Regions from separate parts of the Alkalihalobacillus sp. NPDC127517 genome, predicted to be linked through region 2. Evidence: a T-box and tRNA genes for the amino acid it is inferred to sense, from the RefSeq annotation. Region 2 holds a T-box; the other holds one or more tRNA genes.
The links. The T-box of region 2 lies ahead of metG (methionine--tRNA ligase). A T-box ahead of a tRNA ligase gene usually reads a tRNA of that ligase, here a tRNA-Met.
Positions count from the first base shown of each region.

Region 1 (3,414 bases), on a different contig from region 2:
CTACAGTTCTCACAATTGGACTTGTTAATGCTGGGTTTATGACGCTCAGACAAGCAATTGGAGTTATTATGGGAGCTAATATTGGTACAACAACAACTGCATTTATTATTAGTATTAATCTGTCTCAGTATGCTCTTCCCGTGATTGCATTAGGGGCGTTTCTACTTTTCTTTTTTAAATCTCCGAAAGTTACTAATATAGGACAAGTAATATTTGGTTTAGGAGCTCTTTTTTACGGATTGAAATTAATGGGGCAAGGACTTGCGCCTCTAAGTGATCTTCCTGCCTTTACAGAATGGACTGTCACATTAAGTAATAATCCTTTATTGGGTGTTCTCATCGGAACTGTGTTAACTGTGTTAATTCAAAGTTCTTCTGCTGCCATTGGAATAATTCAGCAGCTTTATGCTCAAGGGGCTATTGATTTACAAGCAGCACTTCCAGTTTTATTTGGAGATAATATTGGAACAACAATTACGGCTGTTATTTCTGCAATAGGTGCTACTGTGGCAGCAAGACGAGCAGCTTTAACTCATGTTATGTTTAACTTAATTGGTACAACAATTGTGTTATTGATTCTACCCGTATTCACAAGATTTATTGAGTTTCTAGCAGTACAATTCAATCTAAACCCAATGACTCAGATTGCCACTGCTCACGGGGTATTTAACGTGACTAATATGCTGATTCTATTTCCGTGTATTGGAATTTTAGCTTGGATTGTAACTAAGCTGATCCCAGGAGAGGATGCTACAGTTGAATTCACATCTAAGCACCTTGATGCGAGGTTTATTGGTAGTTCTCCGTCGATTGCACTTGGACAGGCTCAACAAGAAGTTCTAAGAATGGCTGAGTATTCATACGAAGGACTAGTTAATGCAGCTAATTATCTTGCAACAGGTGATAAGAAATCAGCAGAAAAGACAGTACAGTACGAGCAAGCAATTAATAATTTGGACAAAGAAATAACAAACTATTTAATACAAGTCTCATCACAATCTCTGTCTGACTTAGATTCCAAAAAGCATTCAACCCTTTTAGACTCCATACGTGACATTGAGCGCATTGGTGATCATATGGAAAATATCGTAGAGTTGAAGGACTATCAGAAATCAAATAAGGTTTCTATGTCCGAAACGGCATTATCGGATTTAAATGAGATGTTTGAATTAACAAAAGAAACATTAGAAGCAGCAATCTCTGCACTTGAACATCATGACGTTGTTAAAGCGAAAGGTGTACTTGAGAAGGAAGAACTAATAGATAAAATGGAACGTAGGTTAAGAAAGCAACATATTGCTCGTATGAACGACGGAAGCTGTTCCGGTGGTTCTGGTGTGGTATTTGTTGATATAGTGAGTAACTTAGAACGTATTGGTGATCACAGTGTGAACATTGCGGAAGCTGTAATAGGAGAATATTAATTTCAATCTGTGCTGGGAGAGAATTCTTATCGAATTCTTATCTCGGCACTTTTCTTTTTAATTATCTCACGTATGTGCTTGTCCACCAAAAACGCATGTGGTAAAGTATTTCTTGCAGGTTTTATTACTCCGAAAAAATAAATAAACTTTTTTTCGTGAAAAGTATTGCGCACTTTAAAATATCGTGATAAGATAGTTCTTGTCTTGAGGGACACAATGTTCCACAGTAGCTCAGTGGTAGAGCAATCGGCTGTTAACCGATCGGTCGTAGGTTCGAGTCCTACCTGTGGAGCCATAATATGGCGGTGTAGCTCAGCTGGCTAGAGCGTACGGTTCATACCCGTGAGGTCGGGGGTTCGATCCCCTCCGCCGCTACCATAATTACATAAGTTGGATTTGATGACTGACATGGCGGTTGTGGCGAAGTGGTTAACGCACCGGATTGTGATTCCGGCATTCGTGGGTTCAATTCCCATCAGCCGCCCCATCTTGGACCCTTAGCTCAGTTGGTTAGAGCACTCGGCTCATAACCGATCGGTCGTAGGTTCGAGTCCTACAGGGTCCACTCTTATCCGCACTTATCTTACAATCTGGAGGAATACCCAAGTCTGGCTGAAGGGATCGGTCTTGAAAACCGACAGGCGGGTCAAACCGCGCGGGGGTTCGAATCCCTCTTCCTCCTTCCAAAAAAGAAAAACTCTGAACGCTTTGTCGTTCAGAGTTTTTTTGTGCGTAGGAAAAGGAGTATTTAGAACAAACCCTCCAACACAAAGAACTCTGAGAAAGGTGTTAAAGGGGATGGGAATTTATCCAAGAACCCCAGCTGTGCCTAGAGGGTGGGGAGGAATACCAAGACCAAGGAGCCCCTCAACCAAGCTAAAATCAATTTTGACCAAGAAACAAGAAGCCTTAACAAGAAAAACGAGCCTTGCACCAAGCCGAGAGCAGGTTCCACCAAGAAACAGGTGCTGATAACAAGGAGAAAGTGATGTGCACCAAGCCCGTAACCTCCAAACTAAGAACAAATCCGCTCTCACTAAGAACCTTGATAGTGGCATCAAGAGGAATAGGCACTCAACCAAGAACCCCAGCTGTGCCTAGAGGATGGGGAGGAATACCAAGAACAAAGAGCTCCCAACCAAGCTAAAATCAATTTTGACCAAGGAACAAGAAGCCTTAGCAAGAAAAACGAGCCGCGTACCAAGCCGAGAGCACATCCCACTAAGAAACAGGTGCTGATAACAAGAAGAAAGCGCCTTGCACCAAGCCCGTTACCTTCAAACCAAGAACAAACCCTCCCACACCAAGAACCTTCAGAGTAGAATCAAGAAGAACAGGGACGTAACCAAGAAACTCCAGTACTAATAACAAAAACGCAGCACGATTCATTCCTCATCCTATGCAACGCAACAATGCCTACCGAAATAATTCAAATGAATTCCACGTTTAGTCCTTCGATACATGTGGAAACTATATGATTAGAACCGTTTTGAGGCAGAGTCGTTTCATTTGCATATATCATTTTTATTTGATAACTTAAAATGGAAGACTTAAGAAACATTTTTGTTTCAAAAGTTCTGAAACTAGGTACTCATTCAAGGAGGAGAATTAACATGGCATACGAATTACCACAATTACCTTACGCAGCAAACGCACTTGAACCTCACATCGATGAGCAAACAATGAACATTCACCATGACAAGCATCATAATACTTATGTAACAAAGCTAAACGCAGCTCTTGAAGGTCATTCTGATCTTGCAAGCAAATCAGTGGACGAGCTAATCAGCGATCTTGACGCTCTTCCTGAATCTGTTCGTACAGCAGTACGTAACAACGGTGGCGGACACGCTAACCACACATTCTTCTGGGAGCTTCTAACTCCAGGTGGAAGCACTGCTCCAACTGGCGAGCTTGCTGACAAAATTACTGGAGAATTTGGTAGCTTTGACAAGTTCAAAGAGGAATTTGCTAATGCAGCAGCTAATCG
Region 1 covers NZ_JBNNQX010000006.1:235,711-239,124, reverse strand. Annotated here, with positions in the region: gene ACQKKO_RS10325 (Na/Pi cotransporter family protein) at 1-1,424, shown strand, start outside; tRNA gene ACQKKO_RS10320 (tRNA-Asn) at 1,645-1,719, shown strand; tRNA gene ACQKKO_RS10315 (tRNA-Met) at 1,726-1,802, shown strand; tRNA gene ACQKKO_RS10310 (tRNA-His) at 1,836-1,911, shown strand; tRNA gene ACQKKO_RS10305 (tRNA-Ile) at 1,916-1,989, shown strand; tRNA gene ACQKKO_RS10300 (tRNA-Ser) at 2,017-2,106, shown strand; gene ACQKKO_RS10295 (hypothetical protein) at 2,646-2,813, opposite strand; gene ACQKKO_RS10290 (superoxide dismutase) at 3,038-3,414, shown strand, end outside.
Region 1: it encodes a tRNA-Met, which carries the amino acid that the T-box ahead of metG (methionine--tRNA ligase) is inferred to sense. The anticodon was not compared.

Region 2 (3,414 bases):
TCTTTCCTTTTGATCCTGCAAGAATCATCCCTTGAGACAGTTCGCCACGTAACTTCACTGGCTTCAGATTAGTCACGCAGATTACCTTTTTACCGACTAGCTCTTCTGGTTTATAAAACTTTGCGATTCCAGAAACCACTTGACGCTGTTCATAGCCAAGATCCAGTTGGATTTTAAGCAATCGATCAGCTCCCTGCACAGGCTCAGCTGCTGTCACTTCTGCCACACGCAGTTCAACCTTAGAGAAGTCCTCAATTGTAATTTGATTTTCATCTTCAATCTCTTCTGGCTCTTGTTTTTCTTCGACTTTTCCGCCCATCAACTCAACAATGTGCGCCACTTCTTCCTCGACATCTAGACGAGGGAAGATCGGATCCCCTTTTCCTACCTTTGTTCCAGCAGGAAGCTGACCAAATGTAGCCGTAGAATCCCACGATGTTAACGACTCTTCCACACCAAGCTGTGACCAGATCTTACCTGGTGTTTTAGTCATAAATGGTTGAATCAATACAGAGATGATGCGGATCGATTCTGCCAGATGATACATCACTGTACCTAGACGCTCTCGCTCGTCTTCACTCTTCGCCAATGTCCATGGCTGTGTTTCATCAATGTATTTGTTTGTACGACTAACAAGCTGCCAAATCGCTGTTAGCGCGATTGAGAATTCCATTTCTTCCATAGCATTTTCTACTTTCGTGATCGTTGCATTCACGAGGTCAAGTAGATCTTCGTCAAATGGTGTACCATTCTTTACGTATGCTGGAATCTCTCCATCAAAATACTTCTGAATCATCGCCACTGTACGATTTAGTAGATTTCCTAAGTCATTGGCTAGATCGTAGTTCACGCGCTCAACAAATGCTTCTGGTGTAAAGACTCCATCTGCTCCAAACGGTACTTCACGCAATAAGTAATAGCGAATCGCATCTAGACCGTAACGATCAATTAATGGAACCGGATCAACCACATTTCCTTTAGACTTGGACATCTTCCCGTCCTTTGTTAGGAACCAGCCATGACCAAACACTTTTTTCGGTAGAGGAATATCCAGTGCCATTAACATAATCGGCCAGTAAATCGTATGGAATCGTAGAATATCTTTCCCAACCAGATGAACGTTTGCTGGCCAATATTTTTTATACAACGTATCGTCGTCCGCACCATAACCAAGCGCTGTAATATAATTCGCTAATGCATCAATCCATACGTAGACTACATGCTTTGGATTACTTGGTACCTTTACGCCCCAGCTGAATGTTGTTCTGGATACCGCTAAATCTTCTAGACCTGGTTTGATGAAGTTGTTCACCATCTCGTTTTTACGAGAAACCGGCTGAATAAAATCAGGATTTGCTTCGTAATGAGCAAGTAAACGATCGGCGTATTTGCTCATGCGGAAAAAGTAAGACTGCTCACGAACCTTCTCTACAGGGTGGCCTGAATCTGGGCTTTTACCACCAATTACTGTGCCGTTTTCATCCTTCGTGACATCCTCAAGCTGTCTTTCGCTGTAGAAGGTCTCATCCGGTACAGAATACCAGCCTTCGTATTCATCAAGATAGATATCACCTTGTTTTAATAACTGTTCAAACAGCTTCTCTACAACAACCTTATGACGATCTTCTGTTGTACGAATAAAATCATCATAGGAAATGTCTAGCTTTTCCCAAAGTGCTTGAATAGGCTTCACCATTTTATCGGTAAATTCAAGCGGCGTTAGCCCTTGCTCCGCTGCTTTTTGTTCAATCTTTTGACCATGCTCATCCGTTCCTGTTAAGTAGCGAACATCATAGCCGCGCAAACGCTTGTAACGGGCCATCGCATCACCTGCAACGGTTGTGTACGTATGTCCAATGTGCAAATTCCCACTCGGGTAATAAATCGGGGTCGTAATATAAAAGCTCTTCTTTTCCTCAGGCATGAAGCGCCCTCCTCAAATTCATTTTTCCATACAAAAAAGCCCTCGTCCCAAAGTCGGGACGAGAGCTATGCTCACGTGGTACCACCCAAGTTCCCCTTCGCTTCACAACAGAAGGGCTCGTAAAGTCATCAAGACTTTTCTGTTAACGCCAGCTACGCTATCCCCTTATGGAACCTCCACTCGAAGATAGAATCCTCCAGGACCATACTTCCACATCCATCCTCAACTGGTTTTCAGCTACCCCAGCTCTCTGCGTGAATCAGTCATGTGTACTTATCCGTTCATTGGAATCGATATAAACATAATCAGTATATCCTAGAATATACAGAAACATCCCTAGTCGTGTCAAGCACGGTCGTAAAGCGTGGCGAATGGTGTTTTCTGCTTCACTAAGAGTTCTTCACGACATAATCGCTCAAGCTCAGTTTTCCAGGTAGATACGTCCCAGCTTTTGCCGGAATCACGATTTAAGGCTGTAAGATCCTTCACTAAATTCATTTCTGATAGCGGTAAATGTGGATAGAGCGCCTCAAGGACGGCTTCATTTCCCTGTGCGTTCATTTGCTCAAGCTCATCAAATGGGTTTTGTGTATGAGGACTCGTTGAATGAGCCATCCGAATCCGCACAGCCATCGTCCGCCCGATGATCGCAGAAGAAACAAAAACATCCCCTGACTTTAGGTATGGAAGTCGTTTTCCTTCTTCACTCGTCAAGTCCGTTTCCTCTTTAATCGTTTGAATATCGGTTCCTCGCACCGTACGAAACACAAACTTTGAATTAAGCTGTGCAGTAATCGTTTCATCGAGTAGTGTCGGCCGCTGCGTCGCAAAAATTAAAAAGACACCGTACTTACGTCCCTCCTGCGCAATTTCCTTGAGCACAGACTTTGCTGGTGCGTCATAGCCTTTAGGTGCAAAGTTATGCGCTTCATCTGTTACGACAACAAATGGCGGGAAAAATGTGCCCTGCTGCTGTTGCAGCTTCGCATCACGATACGCTCGTCTTTGCCCGTATAACGAACCGATCACATAACTTGAGAACACTTGTAATAACCAGACTGCACCCTGGATGACAACTAATTTGCCTTGGTGGATACTCGTCTCAATTGCTCGTATATTTTGCTGAAAGAGCCCAGCCTGGTGAAGACGGTTTGCACGCCACTGTATTCCTTTTACAGATGAAAGCGGAAGGCTGCCATATTGATCGAGTAGCGACTTAAATGTAGAAAAGCGGCTAATCTCGTCCCGTGTCATCCCACCGTCATGCAGCATCGCTTCTACCTTTTGTTTTCCCATCTCTAATGCTTCTGCAAGGTTAGCGACCCGGTCACTAAAAGACTGGTAGCTATCTCGGCGCTTGTGAATGCTTTGAATGACGTTAATCATAGATTCAGTCAGGCTTCCTGAAGCTTGCAGCAATCTCTCAACATCTCTTGTAGAAAGAGCGGAGAAATCAACTCCAACATCTCGTCCAATTTGAACAACATCAT
Region 2 covers NZ_JBNNQX010000016.1:60,935-64,348, forward strand. Annotated here, with positions in the region: gene metG (methionine--tRNA ligase) at 1-1,924, opposite strand, end outside; T-box leader at 1,976-2,218, opposite strand; gene ACQKKO_RS18520 (ATP-binding protein) at 2,270-3,414, opposite strand, start outside.